2 regions of the Lactococcus sp. FSL W8-0209 genome follow, and region 2 is predicted to be linked to the other one. Evidence: riboswitches for the same ligand, from Rfam matches in the RefSeq annotation. Region 2 holds a riboswitch; the other holds the start of a gene.
What was found. Region 2 has a riboswitch for magnesium ahead of mgtA (magnesium-translocating P-type ATPase). Riboswitches for the same ligand answer to the same signal wherever they lie in the genome.
Positions count from the first base shown of each region.

Region 1: linked by a shared signal. The riboswitch ahead of MKX45_RS05835 (FtsW/RodA/SpoVE family cell cycle protein) and the one ahead of mgtA (magnesium-translocating P-type ATPase) in region 2 are both predicted to bind magnesium.

Region 1 covers NZ_JBBOVN010000001.1:1,160,589-1,173,485, reverse strand. Annotated here, with positions in the region: gene liaF (cell wall-active antibiotics response protein LiaF) at 1-508, opposite strand, end outside; gene rpsN (30S ribosomal protein S14) at 674-943, opposite strand; gene MKX45_RS05840 (LCP family protein) at 1,041-2,339, opposite strand; gene MKX45_RS05835 (FtsW/RodA/SpoVE family cell cycle protein) at 2,370-3,569, opposite strand; M-box (ykoK) riboswitch at 3,950-4,111, opposite strand; gene MKX45_RS05830 (metal-sulfur cluster assembly factor) at 4,415-4,747, opposite strand; gene MKX45_RS05825 (YhgE/Pip domain-containing protein) at 4,933-6,675, opposite strand; partial or broken gene MKX45_RS05820 (YhgE/Pip family protein) at 6,763-7,029, opposite strand; gene MKX45_RS05815 (TetR/AcrR family transcriptional regulator) at 7,367-7,900, shown strand; gene MKX45_RS05810 (HU family DNA-binding protein) at 7,971-8,318, opposite strand; gene MKX45_RS05805 (universal stress protein) at 8,440-8,865, opposite strand; gene MKX45_RS05800 (hypothetical protein) at 9,123-9,278, shown strand; gene pnuC (nicotinamide riboside transporter PnuC) at 9,394-10,125, opposite strand; gene MKX45_RS05790 (HdeD family acid-resistance protein) at 10,324-10,860, opposite strand; gene MKX45_RS05785 (glycosyltransferase family 2 protein) at 11,085-12,413, opposite strand; gene MKX45_RS05780 (cell division protein) at 12,406-12,897, opposite strand, start outside.
Region 2 covers NZ_JBBOVN010000001.1:1,484,260-1,497,156, forward strand. Annotated here, with positions in the region: partial or broken gene MKX45_RS07320 (IS3 family transposase) at 1-724, shown strand, start outside; gene metF (methylenetetrahydrofolate reductase [NAD(P)H]) at 1,069-1,920, opposite strand; gene metE (5-methyltetrahydropteroyltriglutamate--homocysteine S-methyltransferase) at 1,910-4,183, opposite strand; gene MKX45_RS07335 (metal-dependent transcriptional regulator) at 4,337-4,990, opposite strand; gene mgtA (magnesium-translocating P-type ATPase) at 5,084-7,816, opposite strand; M-box (ykoK) riboswitch at 8,075-8,235, opposite strand; gene dltD (D-alanyl-lipoteichoic acid biosynthesis protein DltD) at 8,299-9,585, opposite strand; gene dltC (D-alanine--poly(phosphoribitol) ligase subunit DltC) at 9,575-9,814, opposite strand; gene dltB (D-alanyl-lipoteichoic acid biosynthesis protein DltB) at 9,858-11,081, opposite strand; gene dltA (D-alanine--poly(phosphoribitol) ligase subunit DltA) at 11,081-12,580, opposite strand; gene dltX (teichoic acid D-Ala incorporation-associated protein DltX) at 12,605-12,736, opposite strand.

The sequences.
Region 1 (12,897 bases), 320 kb from region 2:
CATTGAAAATCTTTACAAGCCCAGCATTTGTTGTTAAATCAAGCGAAACTCCTACGTCCTCAGGAACAATAATTTTTGTATTACCTGTCATTTTTTTAATAGAAAGACTATTTCCAGAAGGTTTAAAAGTAACATCATCAAGATCAATGATATCATTTTGATTTTCATTCATGATTGACTCAGATTCATCTTGAGAAATATCTTCGTAAGAAAAATTTCTTACTCCTCCTTCTCGTGGATTATTTTTCCAAAAAACGATGCAAGCAATCGTAGGGAAGATAATTGCTAACCAGAACCATCCAACTGTGAAGAGAATCATTACCGATATTGCCCAAAAAATGAAACTTATGATACGTAATACACGCGCACGCGAACGAGTCGCCAAGATCGTAAAGAGAATAGCTAAAGCTAGAACTACCCACATACGCGGTGTACTAATCACATGAAAAATCAATCCTAATACAATAAAAATTTCTATAATAAAGATTGCTTTCAATTTTTTATTCATAAATCTATTGTACCAAAAAAAAGCTTACTTTTTCTCGGACTTAAGACTTAAATTTTACTTAAGCAAAATAGAGAAAAAATACTCCATTCATTAAGATGAAGTATTCTTTAAATTACTTAATAAAAAAATTTTTATCATATCCCATAAGATTGTTCAAAAAGATTTCTACCAGCTTGACTTCTTAACTCCTGGAATCTTACCTTCATGCGCCAATTTTCTAAAATTAACTCGTGACATACCAAATTTTCGCATGTAGGCTCTGGGTCTTCCGTCAATTCGATCTCGCATTTTCATTCGATTGGGGTGAGAATCTTTAGGCAGTTTTCTGAGAGCTTCATAATTTTTTTCCTTCTTAAGTTTCTGTCTAAGCTCTTGATATTGAGCAACTAATTTTTGTTGCTTTTTAAATTTAGCAATTTTTGATTTCTTCGCCAAAATATTATCCTTTCATTTATTAATTTAGTTAACCAGTTAAGTATATATCATAAATAAAACAATGTCAACTGGTTAACATTATTTTATTTTCTCTATTTTAATTAGCGACTAAAGCTCCTCCTTGACTTGAAACATAGTCTTGGGCATTCTCCTTATTTATTTTTACTAGACTCCCTTTAGTATCCACTCCATAAGTTTCACTTTTTTCACCTTTGATAGTTACCGTCGCAGAAGGCATATAATATTGGTCAGTTTGACTTCCAAAATAGTTTTCATAAGTAATGACACTTTGATCAAGCTTATCAGTGACAGACTCATCATTTGCTTGTCTCATTATATTTTGAATAGCCAAATCCACATTTTTTGGTATGAATTCATAACTTCCACCATCCACCATTTGACTTACCCCTTGATATTGAATAGAAACTACTTTGTTAAGACAATCTTTATAAGCCATAAGTGCGGTCAAATTAGCAAGATTTATTGAAATGTTCGTTTTAAAATCTGATGAAATATCATTTAAAAATGATTGATATTTAAAAACACTATTAAGACTAAGCATCTTGTTCATTAATTCAGTCATAACTTCTCGTTGATGAGCGGCGCGTCCATAATTCCCATTAGCTAACGTATCTCTATCTCGGGCAAAAACTAAAGCTTGTTCTCCGTTGATGAGCTGCTTAGGATTTCCTGAAAGATAAGGAACATAAGCTTTATATTCAGGTTCTGTATTTGAGATATAAATCGCTCCACTATCTACAATTTTATCTGAACCAGGCAAAGTTATTTTACCTGAATCAGTCCCTTGATAGACATCTGAGCCATTAGTATCATTAACAACTTCTACTCCTCCAACGTCATTCACAAGATTTACTAAACCGTCCATATTAACAATCATAAAATTATTAAGATTAAGCCCTACTTGACTACCAATCGTTTTCATGGCATAAGTGACAGCAGATGATAACCCACCATTATTAAATCCTAAAGGATAAGCAGCATTCATTTTTTGAGTAGATTGAATTTTTCCAGATGCATCTTCAATATTCGTCATCGTATCTCGTTCCACTGAAATAATAGTGGTTGCTTTTGTCCGAGGATTCAATGTTAAAATAATTTGAGAATCTGAATTTCCATTCCATGAATCTGCCCCACCTCGACTATTATCACCAGTATCCACTCCCATAAGCAATATAGTTAGTGGTTTTTTTGCAGATATACTAGAACTTTTTATTTTTGTATTTACATGAGTTTTCGTTAATGTTTTCTCTGCTTGAACATAGATAACCGCACTAACTGCCACGACTAAAATAACAAAAAGGGACATAAAACGAACAAAATATACCTTTTTAGACCTTTTTATTTTTTTCTTTTGTCTAATTTCTTTTCTTTTCATATCAAGAATACTTCTTTCTTTTGTTAAAAATTATAACTTACTTAAACTCTTTAATTTTTCGTCAGCCGAGCTATTCAAAACCAGTCCTACTGCCAAAGTTGAAATTAAAAATGATGATCCACCTTGTGATAAAAAGGGAAAGGTGACACCTGTTTCTGGAACCAAACCAATTGCTCCACCTAAATTGACAAAAACTTGTATCAGCAAAAAAGATGAACAACCAATTGAAATCATTGAATTAAATGGATCTTTTGCCCGCATCCCCACCAAAAGCATTCGGGTAATCATGAAAAAAATGACAGCTAGGATTATAATTCCACCAATGATTCCCAATTCTTCTACTATTACTGAGAATATAAAATCTGTATGAGCTTCAGGCAAAAATCCTTGTTTTTCAATCGAATTCCCCAGTCCTCTTCCAAACCAGCCACCATCTACAATCGCATAATATGAATTAGCAAGTTGATGACCCGAAGAAGCCAAGTCAGTAAAAGGATTAACGAATGCTTTAAATCGAGCATTAATATAAGATCCTGGAATCAAATCGCCTCCACTGATAAAAAGAAAGAGCAAAAAACTAAGACTAATCGTAAGCAACATCTTCCCATAACCTGAAAACCATCGCCAAGAAATTCCACTTGCACCAATCATTATCAAGGCTAAGAGCCCAATAATTGCTGTATTTCCTAAATTAGGCATACTGAGTTCCACTATCATTAGTAAGATAATCGGAAATCGCCATCCCCCTACAACTTTTTTTATGAGATTGTTACCCTTAAAAATTGCTTGAATATCATTTTTCTCAATCTCTTCTTGTCTGTTAGAAAAGATAGAAGCAAGAAACCAAACTGTAAAAAGTTTTGCAAATTCAACCGGCTGAATAGTTCCAATCCCTGGTAAGGGAATCCATCCATGCGCTCCATTCGCTGATGTATTAGGACCCACCCTTGAATAAATCATCAGCAAGATAATAATTAGAAAAATTATTTTTAAAATCTTTTCATTTTTTATAATTCTTAATTTTACTCGATAAGTAATAATTAAAGCCACAAAACTTATAATTATAAAGACTCCTTGAGAAATTGCCAATCGATAAGGAGATAGTCCTCGGTTAATTTGATAGGGGACAGTTGCTGAAAACACCATGAGTAAGCCAACAGCTGAAAGAATCAAATAAGGAATCAAAATAGATAAATCTAAAAAACTATTTTTTGTAATTTTTTTATCCATAAATGAATCCCCCTTCGTTAATTTTCCAAATGAACGACAAGAGTATTTCTAGTTGCAAATCAATGAATAACTTTTTCTTCCTTATTTTTTTATTTTTTATTGTTGTATGAATTAATATTTTTGTCATCGGCTTGTACCTCAATTTCTGATTTATAGTAGATTTTGATTGTACAGCTCCAACTCAGAGAACTAGATTAGATTGAAGTGATAAAAATGCTTGTCCACTTTTATGCTATCTTTCTTCCTATAGCTCTCAGGGTCTGAGCCACTGTTATTCTGTGCTTCCATTTTCACCACCTACTTTTTTATAAAAAAATTGCCTACGTCGGTTGAACGTAGACAAGGTATGATTTCAAAAAGATACACTATCAAGTGAACTAAAGTACCCAGTATCGTTCAAGCTTTAGCTCCGCAGGGCGATGTTGTTGCACTATTTCACGCCTTCTTTTTTCGACGTGAACTGTTGGCCCTCTCATCGTGTCTCCACGACTCTGCGGCAGCAACCCGTATCCCTGTGGTAGCCTCACCTACCGATGGTTAGAAAATCTCTAACCAAAATTGCTTAAATTAAATTTTCAAAATATTTCCTAAGCAAAAAAATTATAACACGACCTATACTTTTAGTCAAATAACAAATGCATTACCTAAATTAAATGTTTTTTTATTGGTTTAAACCTCTTGTTATGACTAAGTTTTTAGAAATTAGAACTAATAAAAAAATATTATTTTTTAAAATAAAATACCAAAGATTAAAATATACAGACAAAAATTATAATTGAACAATGAATTTCGTTAATAAATAAAAACTCCCTAGTCAATGCTGACTAAGGAGTCTTTTATTATATTTATCGAATTCCCAAAGCAATACGGGCATAACGACTCATTTTATCAACTGTCCATGCTGGATACCAAACCAAGTTCACCTTGATTTCACCAACTTCTGGCACTTCTTTCAAAGCATCATGAATTTGTTCAGTCAAAAGGTCCGCCAAAGGGCAACCCATTGTTGTCAATGTCATTTTAATTTCTGTAAATCCGTTATCTTCAAAGCTAATTTCATAAACTAATCCGAGGTTGATAATATCAATCCCAAGCTCTGGGTCAATGACGTTTTCAAGGGCAGAGAGAATTTTGTCCTTGATTTCATTCACTTGCTCTTCTGTGTATTTATCTGCCATTTTATCTCCTTAGGCTGTCATAAAAAGCAAAACTTTAAAAGTTGAACGAATGTGCTTTCTAGGACAAATCCAAATTGTCAAATTCTTTTTACAGCTTTATTTTACCAAATTTATTTTAAAATTTCTAGATAAAAAATTACTGACAGAAAAAATTTATTCATAAAATTTTCTGTCAGTAATTTATTTTATGCAAAACGCGAGAATTTCTTGAAGAAACTCAACATGAAAGTAAAGAGAGCGATAATAACCACAAATAGGATTGCTTCTGGTAAAATTGCTCCATTCAAACCAATGGTTTCGCGTAACATTTTTAAACCATAAGTCATTGGTAACCAAGGACTGATGACTTGATATATTTTAGGCGCAAGTTGTAAGGGGTAAGTTCCTGCACTCGTCGCCAGTTGTAGAACTAAGACTACAATCATAAGGAATTCACCAATCTTACCTAGAGCCGTTAAGAAGAAAGTATTGATTGCCATGTAAGCGAAGCTAATTAAAAGTACTGACAACAACATTTCCCACAAATGATTTGGTCTCAATCCAAGAAGAGCAACTGCTCCCCAGACGATGATTCCTTGTAAAAGTGCTACCAAACCATTTGTACCAATTTTCGCCAACATAAATTCGCGACCAGATTTCCATTTTTCACCTGAGAAACCAATTCCAATCACAACATTTGTCGCAAGGGCACCAATAAAGAGAGCAACATTAATCATGTATGGTGTCATTCCTGCACCATTTTCTGGTACATTGTCATGATCAGTATGTTTAAGTTTCAACGGTGCAGCTACTTTTTTAGCATTTTCATTAGAATTATTAGTTGCTGAGAGAGTATCATCTGCTTTGGTTAACGCTGTTGACAAGTTATTAGCCCCTGTATTTAGCGTTCCCAAACCACTTGTTAAACTTGAACCTCCATTTGCCAATTGTTGTGAACCAGAGGAAATTTGTTGAGCCCCCCCTGCCAATTGATTTGAACCTGAAGTTAAAGTTGAACCATTCGCTTGTAATTGTGACAATCCAGAAACTAATTGCATTGTCCCGCTTTGTAAATCTTTTGATTTACTTGCTAATTGTTGAGCGCCAGCGTTTGCTTGATTAACTCCGTCAGCATATTGGGCAAAACCAGGTGTGACTTGATTTGCTAGGGCACTATTTACGTCAGAAAGCCCTGTTGACAATTGTGAAATTATGGCATTTGCACCAGGAAGAGCAACATTAGAATTTTGGGCAAGTTCTTTGGTTTGATTTTGAATTCCCATCAATTGATTGCCCACATCAGTTAAACTATCCGCAACTGAAGTCATACTTGTTTGAATAGGAGATAAAGTTGACTGAGCAGAGTTTAAAATAGCTGCATTTAGTTCGTTTTGTTGGTCAGTTTTCAAACTATTATAAGCCTTTGTTTGAGCCATCGCTTTGATTTGATTAGGAACAATATCACTTAATATCGTTTGCGTATCTTCTAAACTTTTTTTCACAGAAGCTAAATCATTTTTCACGGAATCTGCTGAACCCGTATCTTTAGCACCATTTTGGATAGCATTATTTAAATCAGTCAGGCCATTTTGAAGCTGGCTAATTTGAGCTTGTTGCTCTGCTGACAAAGCTGTTTTTTGTGTCAACTCTGTTAAACCTGCTGACAGCTCTTTTGATTTATCAGCCAGCGTTTGTGTACCTGCTGCTAATTGTTGCGTTCCACTGACAAATTGGTCAGCACCAGAAGAAAGTTGTTGTCCCCCATTGGCAGCCTGATTCACTCCTGATACATATTTATTTAAGCCTGAATTCAAATTATTTGCGCCGTCAGTAAAAGTTAAACTTGATGAAGATAAAGTATTCAAATTACTACTTAATTCTTTTGAACCATCCAATGCTGAAGAAGTTCCATCAGCCAATTTATTTGAACCGTCAGAAGCTTCTTTCATTCCTGACTTCATATCACCAAGCTTAGCAAAAATTTCTTTGGTGTAAGTTTCTGTGATATTTTTAGAAACCTCTGATTTCAGCTGATTCATCGCACTTTCGCTCATTTTTGATGAAATATAGTTATGACCACGTGTTGTTTGATAATCTAACTGGACCGTTTTGGGTTTCTTATTCATTAAAGTCGTTGCATTTTCTGAAAAGTTTTCTGGAAAAGTGATAACCATGTAATAATCACCTTTTTTTATCCCTTTAGAAGCTTTATCCTCTGAAACAAAATGATAATCTAAATCCTTTGATTTTTTCATTTCGGCAATGACATCATCACCAAGTTTGAATTTTTTACCGTTCAATTCAGACGTCTTGTCTAAATTTACAACTGCTACCGGTAAGTCATTAAGTTTACCATAAGGGTCTTACATAGAACCTAAGAAAATATAGTTATAAATTGCTGGTACAAGTGCCAATGCGATAATAACAATAATAAAAAATTTGTGCTTTAAAATGGCTTGCCATTCTTTTTTTAACATCTTTTCCCCTTTCTTTATGGACAACACGTCCAAAAACTGTTACAATACGTATTATAAACTTTTTAGAAAATTTGACAATTATTATCCATTCAGTTTTGGACACATCTTTAAATTTGTCTAAATAAAGCACTTACATTCTAAAAAGGACGGAGGTCCCCCTATAATGTCCAATGACAGCAGAAAAGATCGTACAAAACTTCAATTACGAGATGCCATGATTCAACTTTTAGGCGAGAAATCTTTTGACCAAATTTCAACGACTGAACTTGTGAAATTAGCTAAAGTTAGTCGTAGTAGTTTTTATACTCATTATCAAGATAAATATGACATGATTGAAGCCTATCAACGTCGACTTTTTGAGACTATTCAATATGTCTTTGAAAAAAATAACGGAAATATTCATGCAACGATGCTTGAAACTTTTGAATTTCTAAAAGGAAATCAAATATATGCCGCTCTTCTTTCGGAAAATGGTAGCAAAGAAATCCACCAGTTTATGTTGCAAAAACTCAAAGAACTTATTCAAAGTTCCTTTTTCCCTCAATCTAAACATCTTAAATTAGGAAAATTAGGGGAAATTTATGCGACAACCTACTATGCTAATGCTATTTTTGGAACTACTCAATCATGGATTCGTCGAAAACAAAAGGAAACACCTACTCAAATTGCTAATCTATTAGTTGAGCTCATAAATTAAAAAAAAACGGTTCTTTTAGAAGAATCGTTTTTTATCATTCTATTTGGAAAATAATAGCCATTAACAGGTGTTAATCATGATGCTGAACTTCCAAAATCATATTGCTCAATGTTTCAATCACCATATCTTCATCAGATAGTTCTTGTTTCGTAGCCAATTTTAAAGCTTTTCCAGCTCTAAATACCGGAATATTTTGTTCGCCTACTAAAATTTTTTCTCTTGAATGAACATCATGACTGACTCTGGCTGCACGTTTAAGAACTTCAAAAGTTCCAAAATTTGAAATATGCACGGGAGTCCCTTCAGAAATATAGTAAGTGATTGCCTCGACAAAGGCATTGATTGCCTTTGCTGCATTCACTTTTGAAAGTTCTGTACGGTCTGCTACATAATCAATTAACTCCTGTTTCGACGCCATTAACTCATTCCTCCTATTCTCTACATTCCCCTATCATCCTTTTCTTCACTAACTCTAGTGAATTCTTTTGTCATCATATAAATCTTCATAAAAAATCCTAGCTTACGCCAAGATTTTTTGGTTATTTTACAACCATAACATTGCAAGGCGCATGATTAACAACATAACTTGTCGTCGAACCGACTAACATCCTGTCTAATAATCCCTTACCATTTGAACCGACTACAATCAAATCCAATTCAAATTGCTTTGCAAAATTAATGATTTCTTTCTTTGGATTTCCTGTAAAGGCATGGACTTCAAACTCAACTTCATCATTAATCAGAGCCTCAACTTCAGCAATAATTTCTTTAGATTCTGTTTCTAAATCATCCAAATTAATTGCCAAAGCATAAGGAGTTCCCCGAAGTCTTGTTTCATCTTTAACATGTAAAACAAATAATGAAGTTTTATTTCTTTTGGCAATGGCGACTGCTTCGTGAATTGCTTCTTTCGATTGGTCAGAGCCATCAACTGCAACTAAAATTTTCTTGTATTCATCTCTCATTGTAAACGCCTCCTTTACTATATTCTATGATAAAATATTTAAGAAGTCCAACTAAACACTCACTATATTTTTAGAAGAAACTTTTATTTTTAAGACTTCTTTTCCAATTTTACTTAGAAGTAAAAATATAATTTTATGAAAATATTAAATCACTTTTTTTGATATTCTGATTTCTTTATGCTACAATTTAGTTGGAATTTCGTTATGAACCAATTTGGTTCCCTTTCGTATAATAAATAAAGAAAGGAGAATGTACTATGACATTCACTAACAAAAACAAATTTTTCCAATATACAGTAACTCTAGATACTTCTCATAATATCTTTAGAGCATCACTTGTAAATGATTCAAATATTTATGGTGCTGGAGATACTATTGAAGAAGCTGTACAAAACTTAGAACAATTAGTTTAAGGAGAAAAAAATGGGCGAGTATCCCAATCGATAAAGGCATCTACTTTAATTTTGAGAGTAGGTGCTTTTGTTATACTTTAAATAAAAAAAAGTTGCTCAATGAGCAACTCCCTTTTTAGTTTCTCTCAGTTACTACTTCTCCACTTGCCTTCTTGTCATTCTTCCAAATAGAAAAGAATTTTCCATATAAAGAAGTAACCAAATAGAAAGTAATAGTTAGAAGCATTGCTAAAGAACTTGCAGAATAGCCATCCATAAGTGCTGTTGCCCATAAAATAATCATGACCACATCAGATAAGAGCCAAAGTGAGTAACTATCCCCATAACCTCTAACAACCAAGATTGAAGCCGCAGCTCCAATAATTAAAGTAATAGCATCCCATAAAGGATTGGTGTCTCCAAGTTTTGTATAAATGGTTGTAATCGGCCACCAAAGAACCAACATACTGATGATTGTCAAAATCCATCCTTTTGTCTTCATGAATTTGACCCCATTTTCAATTCGATGTCCCCAAGTTTTCCAAGTGAAAATCAATGGCAAGTCAATCAGCAAAACAAAAACAATTTGATCTAAAACAGAGGCATAGTGACCAGCAGTCCAGTTAATATAGATATAACCAAAAGCACTAATCAGTCCCAAAAGACCATTAATTGGTTTTCCAATCATCATGTAAACTGTACATGCCGACCCCATTAAGGTAGCAATCAAAGTGATTACTGATAAAACCGTAATTGTTGACGTTAAAAAGAAAGCCAACTGTACTCCTATGATAAACGAAAGCATGATACTTCCGGCTGTATTAATTGATTTTAGCTCATCTTTGAGCCATTTGAGATAATTTTTCATTCTCATCCCCAATCTAAGAACGTCAAAAAACGTCCACTAAAAATTATATCACGAATAAAAAATTGTCAGACGCTTCCAAATATATTCTTTAGATTTTTTTGAGACCAACCATTACCAATTTTGTTCCATAAAAATTTTATTTATCTCTAATAAAGTTGCATAAATAAAAAAAGCCGAAATTCGTCGGCCTTTTCGTTTCTATTTATCCCATCTGTAATAGTGAATCATTTTGATGAACCCAACAATTAAAAATTCGATTCCAAGAAGTAACCACAAAGTTACCCCTCCCCAAAGTGGAGAAAATACTAAAGTAAAACCAGCAATGATACTAATTACACTTAAGAAAATTTCCCAGAATTTACTATTGAAATTAGTCAAAACTGTAAGAGTTACAATTCCATCTACAATCCAACTAATCCCCACAAAAATACCAATAAGGACAAAAAGTGATTCTGCGGCTGCATTCAAATCTGAAAAGACAAAAATTCCTGCAAATAAGTAGATAAATCCCAACAAGAGATGGGAAATTCTCCAGAAATTTCCTTTTTCTTCACTTCTTTTGACTAGATTTGCTCCAATATAAATGACACCCATAATTACGAGTGCTACCCCTACAAGAGCTGCGACAATAGCTGCTGTTTTTGTAGGTAAGAATAATATCAATAAACCAATAATAATTGAAATTATTCCACTAAATCCGACTCCGCGTCGAAGTTTTTCAAAATCTGTTAACATAACTTTACCTCCAAAAAATATTCTTCAATTCTCATTTAATTATAACATAATGAATACAGTATCTTGTCCTTGATGATTAAAAAATTACGCTTCCTTATCTTTAAGCAAGTTATTATTTTTATTATTAGTCTTCTTAAAAAATTAATTCAAAAAAAGGAGTACTTAAACTCCTCAAAAATTTTCAAATGATAAGATATAAAATCAAATTTTTATTGTTAGTAATTTCAATTATCTTTTTTATTTGTCACTTTTATCCCTTTACGCTCCGGACTTTTCCATGTTCCAGACCCCAAACCTAGAATAGTTTTTACTGCTGGAACAAAAGTCGTTACAATGGTTAATGCATTCATTACCCAGTAAAAAAGCATATAAAGTGGAGCAAATAATAGATATTTTACTTTTCTTCCACGGTCATCAACTATTAATGAAGCGACTAATTGAAAAGTCCCCGAAATCATTTCAAAGCAAACAAAGAGAAAGGCCATCGTTAACATGTGATAAATTCGTTCTAAGTTTCCGGTAATGGTAAATTGAAATAAAGACCAGATAAAAATTGCTGACGAAATCCAGAAAAAGAATGACCAGATAATGCTGAAACTTTGGTCAATAAACATAATTGTTCGGTCAACATTGTCAAAAGGGTGTAAAAATACTTTTTTAAAATTAGTCAGCCAAACCTCTGTTCCACCTTTGGCCCACCGTTTCCTTTGACGATAGAGCATTTTCAGAGATTCTGGAACCTCCATAAAGAACATAATACGGGGCGCGAACAATGATAACCAACCGTCCATTTGATGGTCCCAAGCAATACTAATATCTTCTGTGGCTCTATCTTGTCGAAACAAACCTACATCAATTAAGGCATCTTTTCGATACATCGTATTTGCACCACTATAGGCATAAATACTCCCTAGCACACCAAGTTGAGTCCGTTTAATAATTCCTACAATACTAGAAAATTCAACTGTTTGAGATTTCGCAATTAATTTTGCACGATTCTGAACATCCATGTTAGCTGTTACTGCTGAGATGTTAGTAGAATCTTGTCGAATAAAATAATTGATATAGCGATTTAAAGAGTCAGGTTCTGGAACAGTATCTGCATCGTTGCTTAAAACTAGTTCTCCTTTTGCAAATCCTAAACCAATATTAAAGGCATGCGCTTTTCCTTTATTTTTTTCAATTCTAATCACGCGCAATTTATCATATTTTTCTTGTAATTCTTTTAAAATTTCGGGGGTTCGGTCAGTTGAACCATCATCAGTAACTAGAACCTCATAATTTTCATAATTAATTTTTGTCATTAAATAATTAAGTGTATCTTCAATGACTATTTCTTCATTATGAGCTGGAACCATTATAGTAACAAAAGGTTCAACTTCTACTGGAATATCATCCCAATCCTTTTGCTTATATTTGAACAAAAAGCTATAACATAAGACTCCAATAAACCAGGCGAATCCGCCTAAAATTGGATAAGTAATTAACACCAGAAATATCAGTGTCAGAATAAAGTCAACAATGCCATTTCCCGTTTGAACAAAACTAATCATTGTTTTCTCCCTTCTGATAAAGTTTTTTCACAAAATCTGTTTCCAAATTTTGCTCTTCTTTGACCGAATAAAAACAAACATTATGGCGAAAATCTTTTGTGCCAAATCGTTCATCATAAGCTTGATTAATTAACTTTCGTCTTACATCGACACGTTCAGCATCGTACTGCTTTTCTTTTTGTAGAAAATGCTTAAAACGATAATTATTCCAAAAAGTTAGGATGATATATAAAATAGCTAGGAAAACAAAAGATAAAGAGAGAAAAATGAAAAGAAATAGAAGTGTAGATTTTTCTTCTCTATAAACAATGATATGATTAAGACCTGCTCGATTTGGAAAAACAAAAGGAAAAATAATCCATAAAAATGGAATGACAACACCACACCAGCCTAAAAGAGCAATTATTGTTCGAAAAATTTTACTACCATAATGGCCTTTTTCAAAATAAGGGTCATAGACTAAAGATTTCTTTGCTTCTTCTCG
Region 2 (12,897 bases):
TATATGAAAGCCAAGAAAAGAATCGGAACAAGAGCTTTTAAAATTATTCTCCTGCGTGATTATGGCGTCAATATTTCTGAAGGGCGTATCTTAAGACTTCTCAAGTCTATGACACTCCCTAAAATGTCAACCATTAAACCTCGTTTTTATTCAAACAAATCGCCCGAATTTTCTTCTGATAATCTACTGAAACAAGAATTTAACCCGAACTCCCCAAATCAAGTGTGGACAACTGACTTCACTTATATTTCTATAGGACCTAAACGACATATTTATCTCTGTGCTATTCTTGACCTCTACTCAAGGAAATGTATTGCGTGGAAAGTAAGTGATCGAATTGATGCCAAACTCGCCTGTGATACCTTAGAGATAGCTATAAAGAAAAGAAAACCTAAAGAACCAATCATTTTTCATTCTGATCAAGGCAGTCAATTTAAGTCAGCTTCCTTTAGAAAGCTATTAGATGAGCATCAATTGCTTGCTTCTTACTCCAAGCCTGGATATCCTTATGATAATGCCGTGACTGAGGTCTTTTTCAAGTATCTTAAACAACGAGAAATTAATCGCAGAACTTATCACTCCATTCAAGAAGTTCAACTCTCTTGCTTTGAATACATCGAACAATTTTATAACAATTATAATCCTCATTCCGCCAACAATGGTTTAACTCCAAATCAGAAAGAAGAAAATTATTTTAAGAAAATATAGCTCATTTTGTGTCTAAATATTTGACATTAGTCCACTTAATAATATTTTACTTGCAATAAATTTTTCTATTTTACTTTTTATGTGCCTCCTTTATAATAAAAAAAGACGTCCCAGGGGACGTCTTCTTTATCCCCTAGATGATTAACGAACATCAAAGAGGACCCACATTTTATTAGCCAAAAACTAATGTGGATCATTCATAAAGAAAAAATAAAATTTTTTAAAGTTGTTAATCATTTTGGAACCTCGATATTTAATATTATTAGTTAGTATAATTAAAATTTTTTGATTTGTCAATTATTTATCTATTTTTTCTTAATTTTATTTCAAAATTTCTTTTTACATAAATTTTATTATGTATCATACGGTAAATAAAGAGGATATTGAAGCATGGATGGAGTGTGCTGTATTTGCATTATTCATCGTATAGAGGTGAATTCCAGCAACATCCTCTGTTACTAAATCAACGATTTGATCGATGGCATAAGCAATTCCAGCATCCCTTAAAGCGATAGGGTTATGTTCATATTTTTCGAGTATTCTAATGAATTTTTCTGGTAATGGCGTATTACAATTTTTTAATAGACGAAGAATTTGATTTCGATTGATTACTGGCATTATTCCAGCGAATATTGGAGTATTTATCTCAGCAATTGCGCATCGTTCTTGAAAATCATAGAAACTATCATTATCAAAAAATAGTTGTGTGATTAATCTGTCACAACCAGCATCTACTTTTTCTTTCAAATAATGAAAATCACTCACTCGATTTACTGATTCGGGATGAATATCGGGGTAGCAAGCACCTAAAACTTCAAAACTATCATCATAATCTTTGATAAACTTAACCAAATCACTTGCAAATCTAAAATCATCTTTCATCGGTTCGTCGCTGATATCACCTCTTAATGCAAGAATTTTTTTGATATGTTTATCTTTTAACCGTTCCAAAATTTCGATCACTTGAGCTTTATCTAAATAAGCGGCAGGTAAATGAGCAACCGCTGGAATATCTAGTGTATTGTTTACATAATCAGCAAACTTTATAGTTGTATCTCCAATATTATCATAATTATTGTTACTACAAGTTACACTGATAAAATCTGGCGAGAGAGTTCTTAGGCTATCCAAGGTCTTTACCAAGTTGGTACTTCCAATTTGAGTTGTAGGTGGAAAAACTTCAAAAGAAAGAATTTTGGAATTACTTGTCATATTCAACCTTTTCCTTTCTTAACTTCTTAGTTGCTTCAACTAAGTGTATTAAACTAGGAATCGTTTCGGCATTACCACGTGTTTTAAGACCACAATCAGGATTTACCCAAACTTGTTCAATTGGTAATTTTCCCAATATTTTTTTTAATTGATTTTGTATTTCTTTTACGCTAGGTATTCTTGGAGAATGAATATCATAAACTCCAGGACCAACCAAAGTTTGAAAATGGTGAGCTTTTAATGCATCGATAATTGATAGCTCACTTCTACTTGCTTCAAAAGAAATTACATCAGCATCCATCGCGTCAATGGATGGAATTATATCTTCAAATTCAGAATAACACATATGCGTATGAATTTGCGTTTCCGGTTTTACTTTAGAGTGAACTAAACGAAATGCAGGAATTGCCCAATCTAGATATTCTTTATACCAATCACTTTTACGCAGAGGTAACTTTTCTCTCAAAGCTGCCTCATCAATTTGAATAATCTTAATGCCAGCTTTTTCTAAGTCAAGCACTTCTTCTTGAACAGCTAATGCCAATTGTAAAGTACTTGCTTTTAACGAAATATCTTCTCGCGGAAAAGACCAATTTAGAATCGTTACAGGACCTGTCAGCATTCCTTTTACTGGTTTAGATGTTTGAGATTGAGCATAGGCTGACCAACGGACGGTCATAGCTTCCGGTCTAGTGACATCAGCCCACACGATTGGAGGTTTGACACAACGTGTCCCATAAGATTGAACCCATGCTTTTTGAGTAAAAACATAACCTTCTAACTTTTCTCCAAAATACTCTACCATGTCATTTCGTTCAAATTCACCATGGACTAAAACGTCTAATCCAATATCTTCTTGGAGTTTAAGACATTCTTTTATTTTTTCTTCTAAGAATGTGTCATAATCTGCTTGACTTAATTCTCCTCGCTTATTTTGTAGCCGAACTTTTCTCACTTCTGCCGTTTGAGGAAATGAACCGATTGTTGTGCTTGGTAAAAGTGGTAAATTAAGCGATTGAGATTGACTTGCTCGTCTTTCGACTAGTGACGGTTGTCTAGTAAAGTCTTTTTCTGTTAATTTATCAAGTTTTTGCTTAAGTAGAGAATTTTCACGAACTCTTTCATTTTCAAAAAGTTCGACATTCTTCTTCAAAAAAGAAGTGTTTTTATTAAAATAAATATCGGAAATTTCATCAATTTCATTTAATTTTTCTGTGGCAAATGAAAAGTGTTTAAGGATTTCTTTTGATAATTTAGTTTCGTTTTTAACTGTTACTGGAACGTGTTGTAAAGAGCAGCTTGTATTAATTACGATATCTGCTACTTCATCTAAAGCGGTTAGTAGCTCAAGTGTCTTTTGATAATTATTACGCCAAATATTTTTTCCATTTACTAATCCTGCAAAAAGTATTTTCTCTTTGGGAAAACCGTATTTTTGAATAAGAGCTAAAGAATCTCTTCCTTCTATAAAATCAAGACCAATACCATCAAAATCAAGCTTTATTATTTCTTTATAGCTATCACGAACATCTCCAAAATATGTTTGAAGAAGTATCTTAAGGTTGTTTTTATTCTTAAGTAGTCCTTCATAAATACTCACAAATAAATTTTTTTCTTCTTCAGTTTGGTCTAAAACAAGTGCTGGTTCTTCAATCTGTAACCATTCTACTCCTAGTTGATTAAGTTCTTTTAGTAGTGTTTGAAAAGCTACAATAACATCAGATAATACTGTATCTTTCGTGGCTCCTGACTTGTAATCTGCTAAAACTAAAAATGTATATGGGCCAATAATTGTTGGTCTGGTTTCAAAGCCAGCTGATTTTGCTTCCTTATATTCATTTAATAATTTTGAAAAATTTGCTTTAATAGTCGTATCTTTGTTAATTTCTGGAACTAAATAATGATAGTTTGTATTAAACCATTTTTTCATCGGTCTTGCTTTTACGTCATTTTGTTCATCTTGGAAACCACGCGCTAATGCAAATAAGGTATCTAGTTCACTTAATTCTAAATTTTTATAAGACTCTGGAATTGCACCAAGAGCAATTGATAGGTCTAAGGTTTGGTCATAGAAAGAAAAGTCATTGGAAATTGGTGAGTCAATTCCAGCTTCTTTTTGACTTTTCCAATTTTCCAACCGAATTTTTTTGGCTACTGTTTGTAATTCTTCTTCTGTAATTTCTTTACGAAAATATTTTTCAAGAGCAAATTTTAATTCACGGTTTGAGCCGATACGTGGGAAAGCAATAATTGATTTTTTCATAGTCATAGTCTCCAATTTTTAATAGGTCTATCTTATCAAATTTAATAAAACTTTAATAATACATTTTTAGTATGATGACCTATAGTTTAAAACTATAGGTCAATCAGAAAATAATAAAAGTCCAAGTAAATTTCTTGGACTTTTTGTATTTCATTATCTTCTTTGCATTAAGTGAATTTTATCCTGTAAAAATGGTGGAATAACAATTGAGCTTTCTCGATCTTCTTTAATAATTATTGATTTATCTTCTAATATATCGATTACTTTAATAAGATGTGGAAGAGAAATTTCTAATTTTTTGAAAAAGTTTTTTCCTTCTTCTTCTATTGCAGTAACATGGTAGGTTTGCTCAACTTGTGTCTCGTCAAGAGTCAGTTCCACTTCATTTTTCAGCCAAAATGATTCTGTAGGAATTTCTGAGCCGTGAGGGTCAGCTGCTGGATAGCCCATCAGGACATACAGAGATTCAATCAACCTTGGTGATGAAGCATGTTCTAAATTTTCAGCTTCATCGTGGACTTCCTCCATTGTATACCCAACCTTTTCAAAAAGAAAAGTTTCCCAAACTCGATGACTTTTTAAAATAAATCGTGCTTCGTGCTTTCCTAATTCTGTAAGTGATACCCCGTAATAAGGTTTATGAATAACAAGTTCTTTTTTGGCTAATCGTTTAATCATTTCAGTGGCGCTTGGTGATGATACTGATAATTTTTGAGCAATGGCATTAATACTAACAGATCCATTATTTTCACTTTTTAGGCTATATATAGCCTTTAGATAGTCTTGTTCATTTTTTGATGTTTTCATTTTTTTACCTTACTTTTCTTGACTTAATTATAGCATAGACTATACCAAAGTAAAATAAAAGTGGGATAAATTATCACCACTTTTATTTTTTATTTAAAGTAATTCACCGTATTTTGCAACAAATATTTTTTTAAATATAGTGACAAGCATCATATACATCACTACAGTTAAAATTAGCCATGGGAAAAAGTTAATTGGTAAAGCCATTAAACCAATTGAATGTCCAAAGCTTGTGAATGGAATGATTGTGAGTCCAATGATTCCCATGAAAGTTAAGATTGTTAGTGGAGCCGAAGCACGACTTTGTAGAAATGGAATTTTAGGAGTACGAATCATATGGATAACCAAGGTTTGAGTCCACATTGATTCAACAAACCAACCAGTATGGAAGAGCGCGATAAATCCAATATAAGCTGCACTTCCAGGAACAAGAGAGCTAAATGGTCCAAATGTTGCTGGACAAATCACAAAGAACATTAGAAGATAAGTTGTAATATCGAATACGGAACTTGTTGGTCCAATCCATAACATGAATTTACTTACAGAACTTGCATCCCATTTTCTTGGAACAACTAAATATTCTTCATCGACATTATCCCAAGGAATAGCGGTACAAGAGAAATCATAGATTAAATTAAGTAAGAGAATATGAATAGATAGCATTGGGATAAATGGTAAAAATGCACTAGCGATTAGAACTGAGAACATATTACCAAAGTTAGAACTTGCTGTCATTTTTATATACTTAATCATGTTAGCATAGGTTTTTCTTCCTTCAATAATTCCTTTTTCAAGAACCATTAAATCTTTTTCTAACAAAATTACATCAGCTGACTCTTTGGCAATATCTACAGCACTATCTACTGAAATTCCAACGTCAGATGATTTCATTGCTGCTGCGTCATTAATACCATCTCCCATATAGCCGACACTATTTCCTGAATTTCTAAGTGTTGTTACTATTCTGGCTTTTTGTTGAGGTGATAACTTAGCAAAAACAGAAGCTTCCTTGGCAACCTTTGCCAGTTCATTATCATCTAATTGGTCGATACCAGAACCTAAAATAGTTTTATCAACTGGAAGTCCTACTTGTTTGCAAACTGAACGAGTAACTTTATCGTTATCACCAGTCAAGATTTTAACTGATACTCCATATTTATTGAGTGCTTTGATTGCTTTTGCTGTAGATTCTTTAGGTGGATCAAGAAAGGCAAGATAACCCATTAACACCATTTCAGACTCATCTTGAACCGAAAATGTATCTACTGGTGAAGGATTTGTTTTTTGAGCGACTAAAATCACGCGCATTCCTTCTTCGTTAAGTTCATCAACTTTTTTCAGAATGTATGCTCTGAGTTCAGGAGTTAAATGAACAACATTTCCCTTATCTTCGACTAAAGTACAGATGTCTAACATTTCTTCAGCTGCACCTTTAGTAATCATTTGCGTTTTTGAAGTCGCTCCATTAGTATTGCTTTTTACTACAACACTCATCCGACGTCTTTCAAAATCAAAAGGAATTTCATCAACTTTTGTATATTTACTACTTAGACCACCCAGTTCAGGATTTTTATCTTGCTTGGCTTCAGCTCCTTCGATAATTGCCAAATCCATTAAATTCTTTAAACCAGTTTGGTAGTAACTATTCAAAAATCCATGTCTTAATACTCGAATATTTTCTTGCCCATGAATATCTAAATGACGCATTAATACTACTTTATCTTGTGTTAATGTTCCAGTTTTATCAGTACAGAGAATATTCATTGAACCTAGATTTTGAATAGAGTTTAGGTTCTTGATGATTGTTTTTTCTTTTGACATTGTGACTGCACCTTTTGCTAGGCAAGTTGTCACAATCATTGGTAACATTTCTGGTGTTAAACCAACAGCAACTGCTAAAGCAAATAGTGCGGCTTCCATCCAATCACCTTTAGTGAAACCATTGATCAACAAGACAAATGGAACCATAACTAACATAAAGCGAATAAGGACCCATGAAACTGAGTTAACGCCTTTTTCAAAAGTTGTTTGAGTTGAGTCTTCGGTTACACTTTTTGCCATTTCACCAAAAATGGTCGTATCACCAGTAGCAATTACAATTCCATAAGCACTACCAGAAATGACATTTGAACCCATGAAGGCTAGGTTTACTGATTCTGTGATTGAATCATCTTTTTCATCAGTAGCTAAATCTAGTTTTTCTACTGGTTCGCTTTCACCAGTTAAAGAGGCTTGGCTGATAAACAAGTCTTTTGCTTGAATAATCCTAAGATCTGCTGGAACCATGTCTCCAGCTGATAGATGGATAATATCGCCTACGAGAACTTCTTCAATAGGAATCTCTTGACTTCCTGATTCTAATCTATGAACGTTTGTCGTCGTTGTAATCATTTTTAAGAGATTCTCAGCAGCATTTCCACTTCTTGTCTCTTGAACGAAACGCAGAATTCCTGAGATTAAAACCATTGTAGTAATGATAATGAGTCCTTGTGGATTTTTCTCACCAGGAGCTGCTAAGATAATATCCGTAAAAGCTGAAACTAATGCTAAGACAAACAATATAATGGTAAAAGGATTTATGAACGCTTGATAAAGCCGTTTAATAAGTGAAGTTTTTTTACCACGCGTAATCGTATTATCTCCATATTGTTCACGAGAGATTTCTACTTGTTCTTCACTTAATCCTTTATTTGATGTTTTAAATTTTTGAAATAGCTCCTCTTTTGTAGAAGTTTTTGCAAATTCTAATCTTGCATTTATTTCATTGTTATCTACAAATGTTGTAGCTCTTTTTGTGTTTTCGAGTGTTTTTCTAATTTTTTTCATTGGTCTGTACCTCATATTCTATAATATTTTTGTGTGTACAGTCCCAAACGTTAGACACTTTAAAGAAGGTGATAAAAACGGAAAATTGCTCTTATCACGTTAATTATCTGCGGCCATCAGGCTCGGGACTATTAATGGTCTGGGATTCCATTTCCGTTTTTCACCTCCTTTTTTAAATACAAAAAACCTTGCCTACAAAACTTGAACGCAGGCAAGGGAATAATTCCAAAAAAAGATATCACTATTATAGAGCGAATCAGTTACAAGCTATCGTTCAAGCTTTAGCTCCGCAGGGCGATGTTGTTGCACTATTTCACGCCTTGTTTTTCGACGTGAACTGTTGGCCCTCTCATCGTGTCTCCACGACTCTGCGGCAGCAACCCGTATCCCTGCGGTAGCCTCACCTACCGACGGCTATGCTTATGGCATAACCAAAATAATTATAACTGTTCTTTCTATTTTTGTCAATCTTTTTTTATTATTTAATTTATGATAGACTCTGTTGCACCATTCATTGCCCAATCTTTTGATAAAAATAACGAATTATCAATATGATAGTTGACCTTACTTGGTGTCTTCATGAATTTTTCAATCGCTTTGTCTGTAGCTAGCCAACCTTTAGTACCAAAGTGGACAGTATCACCAGAGGCATAAGGTGTGTTATACATATCTGTTAAGTCAGCAATTTGATAAAATCCTTGGCTGCGCAATTGTGTTTTAATTTTAGAGCTGAAGTTTTCGAGTGTTGCTTTTGACACTCCAGTGTAAGATGACCATGAGCCATTTACTGGTTGAATAACAAATAAAACATCATTATTATTTTTGGCAAACACATTTAAAAGCTGTTGAAAATCCTGATACTCTGGACTTTCTAAATAGGTAACATGCTTTTTAAAATTTTCAAGATGTTTGTATTTAGATTTTATTTTCCTATCCCAAACTTGGTTATTGATTTGGAAAGGATTGTTATTTGAACTATCTTTTCCTTGGTCAACTGCCAATTTTTCTAAGTTTTCAGAGGTTGGATCATTGGGTAATTCTTTAGCAAACTTATTAATTTTTGGTGTAAGTCCAAGAGGTTGTGCTGTGAATTGTGAAACACTTGAGAAGAGTAAATCTTCTTTTCGCCAAAATTGAAGATTGGTCGCCACAGTCATTTTTTGTAGAGTGGTCAGTGGTTTTTTATCTGCTAGACGTTCTAGAGAATTATAAATCGTCTCTTCAGATTTAAGCGATCTAAATCTTAATAAATGTTTTGCAAGTTGGGTGGTGGTATTTGCTTTAGGGTCTGCTTCTTTTAACCAACCGTAAATCTCACCTTTGGATACAAAGTTTTTCAATTCACTTTCAACAATTCCTTGTTTTGAAAACCATTGTGGACTAATGACAAAAACAATTTTACGATTTTTTAACTCATTTGCCACAGAGTTCATATAGAAAAAGTGGGTTAAAGTAGTCGTTCCTGGTTGTCCTACTAAGAATGGCGTAAAACCAGAATTGTATTTTTTGAAATAGGCACTTGGGTGAAAAGAATCCACATGTTCCATTTCTGATGAACCAAGAACTGGTAAAAACTCGGGGTCTGAATAGGCTTGTTTTTTAATTGAATAGCCTGTAAAGCTTGGAGTATTTAGGGGTGATTGAGCAAATTTAACAAGTTGGTCTTTTGAGTATTTCATTCCAACATTTATTGGGAGAAATATCAGTAAGCCAACAAGGGCTAAAGCTGCAATTAATGGGCCAATGGCTCTAAAAATTTTAATTTTCATCCTTTTTTTCCTGAACGCGTGCTGCTATTTTATTTGCTGTATTCCAATCTTCACGGTCCATTTCTGATGGTGGAAGACTGATATCAAAAGCGCCTTCTAATTCAACAATGAGCATGATGGCTCTCATTGAATCAAGAATTCCTTCTTCAAATAAATCCATGTCTAAGTCTTCACGGAATTCGTCTGTGCCTGATACGGTTTCGATAATATCAAAAATTTGTTCTTTCATTTTTGTTTCTCCTAATGTTTTTTTATGATATGCCTAACCACTTTTAGAAGTTAGGAAGTGGGAAATGTGGATCTATGCAGTGCATAATGATGTGATTTGGTATTCCTGAGAAAATAAGGAAACTGATAAATACTAGATTAAATGTAATGAAAATACTTATAGCACTTGTCCATTTATTATCTGGAATTTTCCAGTTTTTACGTTTCTTCAGACGTTTCCATGCGTCATACCCAATCATTAACATAGCGTGGTAGAAACCATAAAGGATGTAATACCAAGTTAAACCATGCCAGAATCCCATGAGTAACATATTTGCGAGGTAACCAATATTTGAGATGGTTACCATATTTTTCGACCATTTTTTAACCATGAATGTTTTCACTAATCTCATGAATACAAAGTCACGGAACCAAAAGCTCAAGGTCATGTGCCATCTTTGCCAAAAATCATGAATATTTTTTGCTAAGAAGGGTTTGTTAAAGTTATGTGGGAGGTCATATCCCATTAAATTGCTGACACCAATGGCAAAGAGCGAGTAGCCAGCAAAATCAAAGAATAGATAGAGTCCGTAAGCATACATTGATGATGAAACATTCAAGAAGCTTGGGTGTATCGTTGCAGAGATTGCAATGCCATGTAGCCAATATTGGTCAATCAAGTATCCGATGATGAATTTATAAAGGAAACCTTGGAAAATTCTAAAGACTCCTTTATTTAATAAATCAAGGTATTTCTCAGTGACAACTGGCGCTTTTAGTTCTTTAACAAAACGTCGGAAGCGGTCAATTGGTCCTGATGAAATCGTTGGATAGAAATAGAGAAAATATAGAAATTCTTTAAGAGGAACGGCTTTAATAAGTCCGTCTCGTATTTCCATAATCATGGCTACTGTCTTAAAACTGATGTAAGAGATTCCTAAGAATCCAAGAATTGAACCTGGTCCAGGTCCTGGATTGAACAGAGGATGCACTTTGACAATCACTAATGGCAAAATAGAGAGCAGAATGATGAGGTAGAAAACGAAACTCTGATTCTTGTTTTGTTTTACTCGATACCACTCATAGAATTTTACAATGATAGTCTGGAAGACTCCGAAGCCGATTAATGCCCAAATTGTCACTGTTCCTGAAAATGTCAGCCAAAGAAAAGCGATGGTCAATAGGACTTGATACCACATGAGTTTTTTACCCAGAAGCTGGGCAATAACGATAGGAATTAAAGCAAGTCCTAAAATCACGAAGTAAAAGGGTGTTGAATAGGGTTGCACTAGTTGTCACCTCGCTCTTTTTGGGCGAGTACCTTGCGGTCAACTTTGCCATTTTGATTCAATGGGAACTTTTTAAGATAAACAAACTTAGTTGGCATCATGTAATCCATAATTGTTTTTGAAAGTTCAGCTTTGAGTTCTTTTGTGAAGGCGCGTTCGGCTGCACGGTCTTCAAATTTTTTTTCTGTTTCTAAATAAGCGATTAATGCGGTGACTTTATGCTGGTCATTCGTTTTCGGTAAGACTACTGCTTTTTCAATCTCTTTTAAGTTTTGAATATTGGCTTCAATATCTTGAAGTTCAATACGGAATCCGTTAAATTTAACTTGAAAATCAATTCGTCCTTGGTAACGAAGCATTCCGTCAGCGGAAATTGAACCGGCATCTCCTGTATGATAAGCGGGTTTTCCGTCGACTGTGAAAAAGGCTTGCTCAGTTTTTTCTGGATTTTCAAAATAACCTTTGGCTACCGAATCACCAACAATGATGATTTCCTTATCCATAATTTTTAAGTCAACACCTGGTTTGGCAAAACCAATTGGGACACGATCATTTTCTGTCAGTAATTCTTTCGTAATTTTCACTGACGAAATGGCTCCTGTTGCTTCTGTTGGACCATAGGTATTATATATATTTGCTGACGGAAAAGCTGTCAGTAATTTTTCTGCTGTTTTCTTTGTTAATTCTTCACCGCAGAAAATAAATTGAACTAATTGAGGGTGTTCTTTCTCAGTGAACGAAGGGTCCAATAAGCAAATATCAACAAATGATGGTGTTGAAATCCAAGTATTAATGACCGTTTTGTTCAAACGCTCAAAGAGTAATTTGAAGTTGGTTGTTTCGTCACGTGAGAGTGAAATTAATGTTCCGCCAGTTGTAAGACTTGGATACAAGCTGAAAATTGATAAATCAAAGCTGTAAAGGGCTTGTGACAAGATCTGATTATTTTCAATTTTCATAAAATCATTGTTCATCCAATTGGTGAAAGTCACAAGATTATCATGACTGACTTCAACACCTTTTGGTACTCCTGTTGTTCCAGAAGTATAAATAATATAATTGCTGTCATTTCCAGAAACAGCTTTCGAAAAATCAAGTGCTGGAAGTTTGTCAGTCAAAATCTGGTCAGTAAGTTCAAGAGAAATTCTGTCAGTAAAAAGTGCTTCAAAATCTGCTGACAACTCAACTGTTGTGAGTACCGCCGCTGGTTTTGCTGCTGATTTAATCATTTCTGTCCGCTCAAATGGTGTGTGAGCATCAACAGGAATATAAGCGTGACCAGTTAAATTTGTCGCAAGCATGGCTGCTAAAGTGATAAAATCGTTTTTACCGAAAATCAAGATTGGGCGCTGATTCAAATTGCGTTCATTGATTTGTTCTGAGATATGTGAAACCGCGGCAAATAATTGACGGTAAGTAAATTTCTGCTCACGCTCGGCAAGTACGATAAGGTCTGGTTCATTTTTTGCAATTTCAAAAATTTGTTCTAATAATTTCATAATTAATTCCTTCAATAATTCTCTCTAAAATTCGTTATAGATAAAGTGCGCTCCGCCAGTATGACTGTAGGAATAAAGATAGAGCAGAATTAAAATAATTATAAAGTAAAATACTGTTTTAGCCAAAAATAGACGAATTTCTTTTTTCTTGTCCATTGGAACTCCTTTTAAATATAAATCAATAAGAGGTTTTAGAATACTCAGTTAATCTCATATCATTTATGACTCTGATTATAACATTTATTAAAGAAAAAAAACTTACATTTGTGTAAGTTTAATTTATATAATAAAAAGAAAACGGAATCATTTTGTTTTGT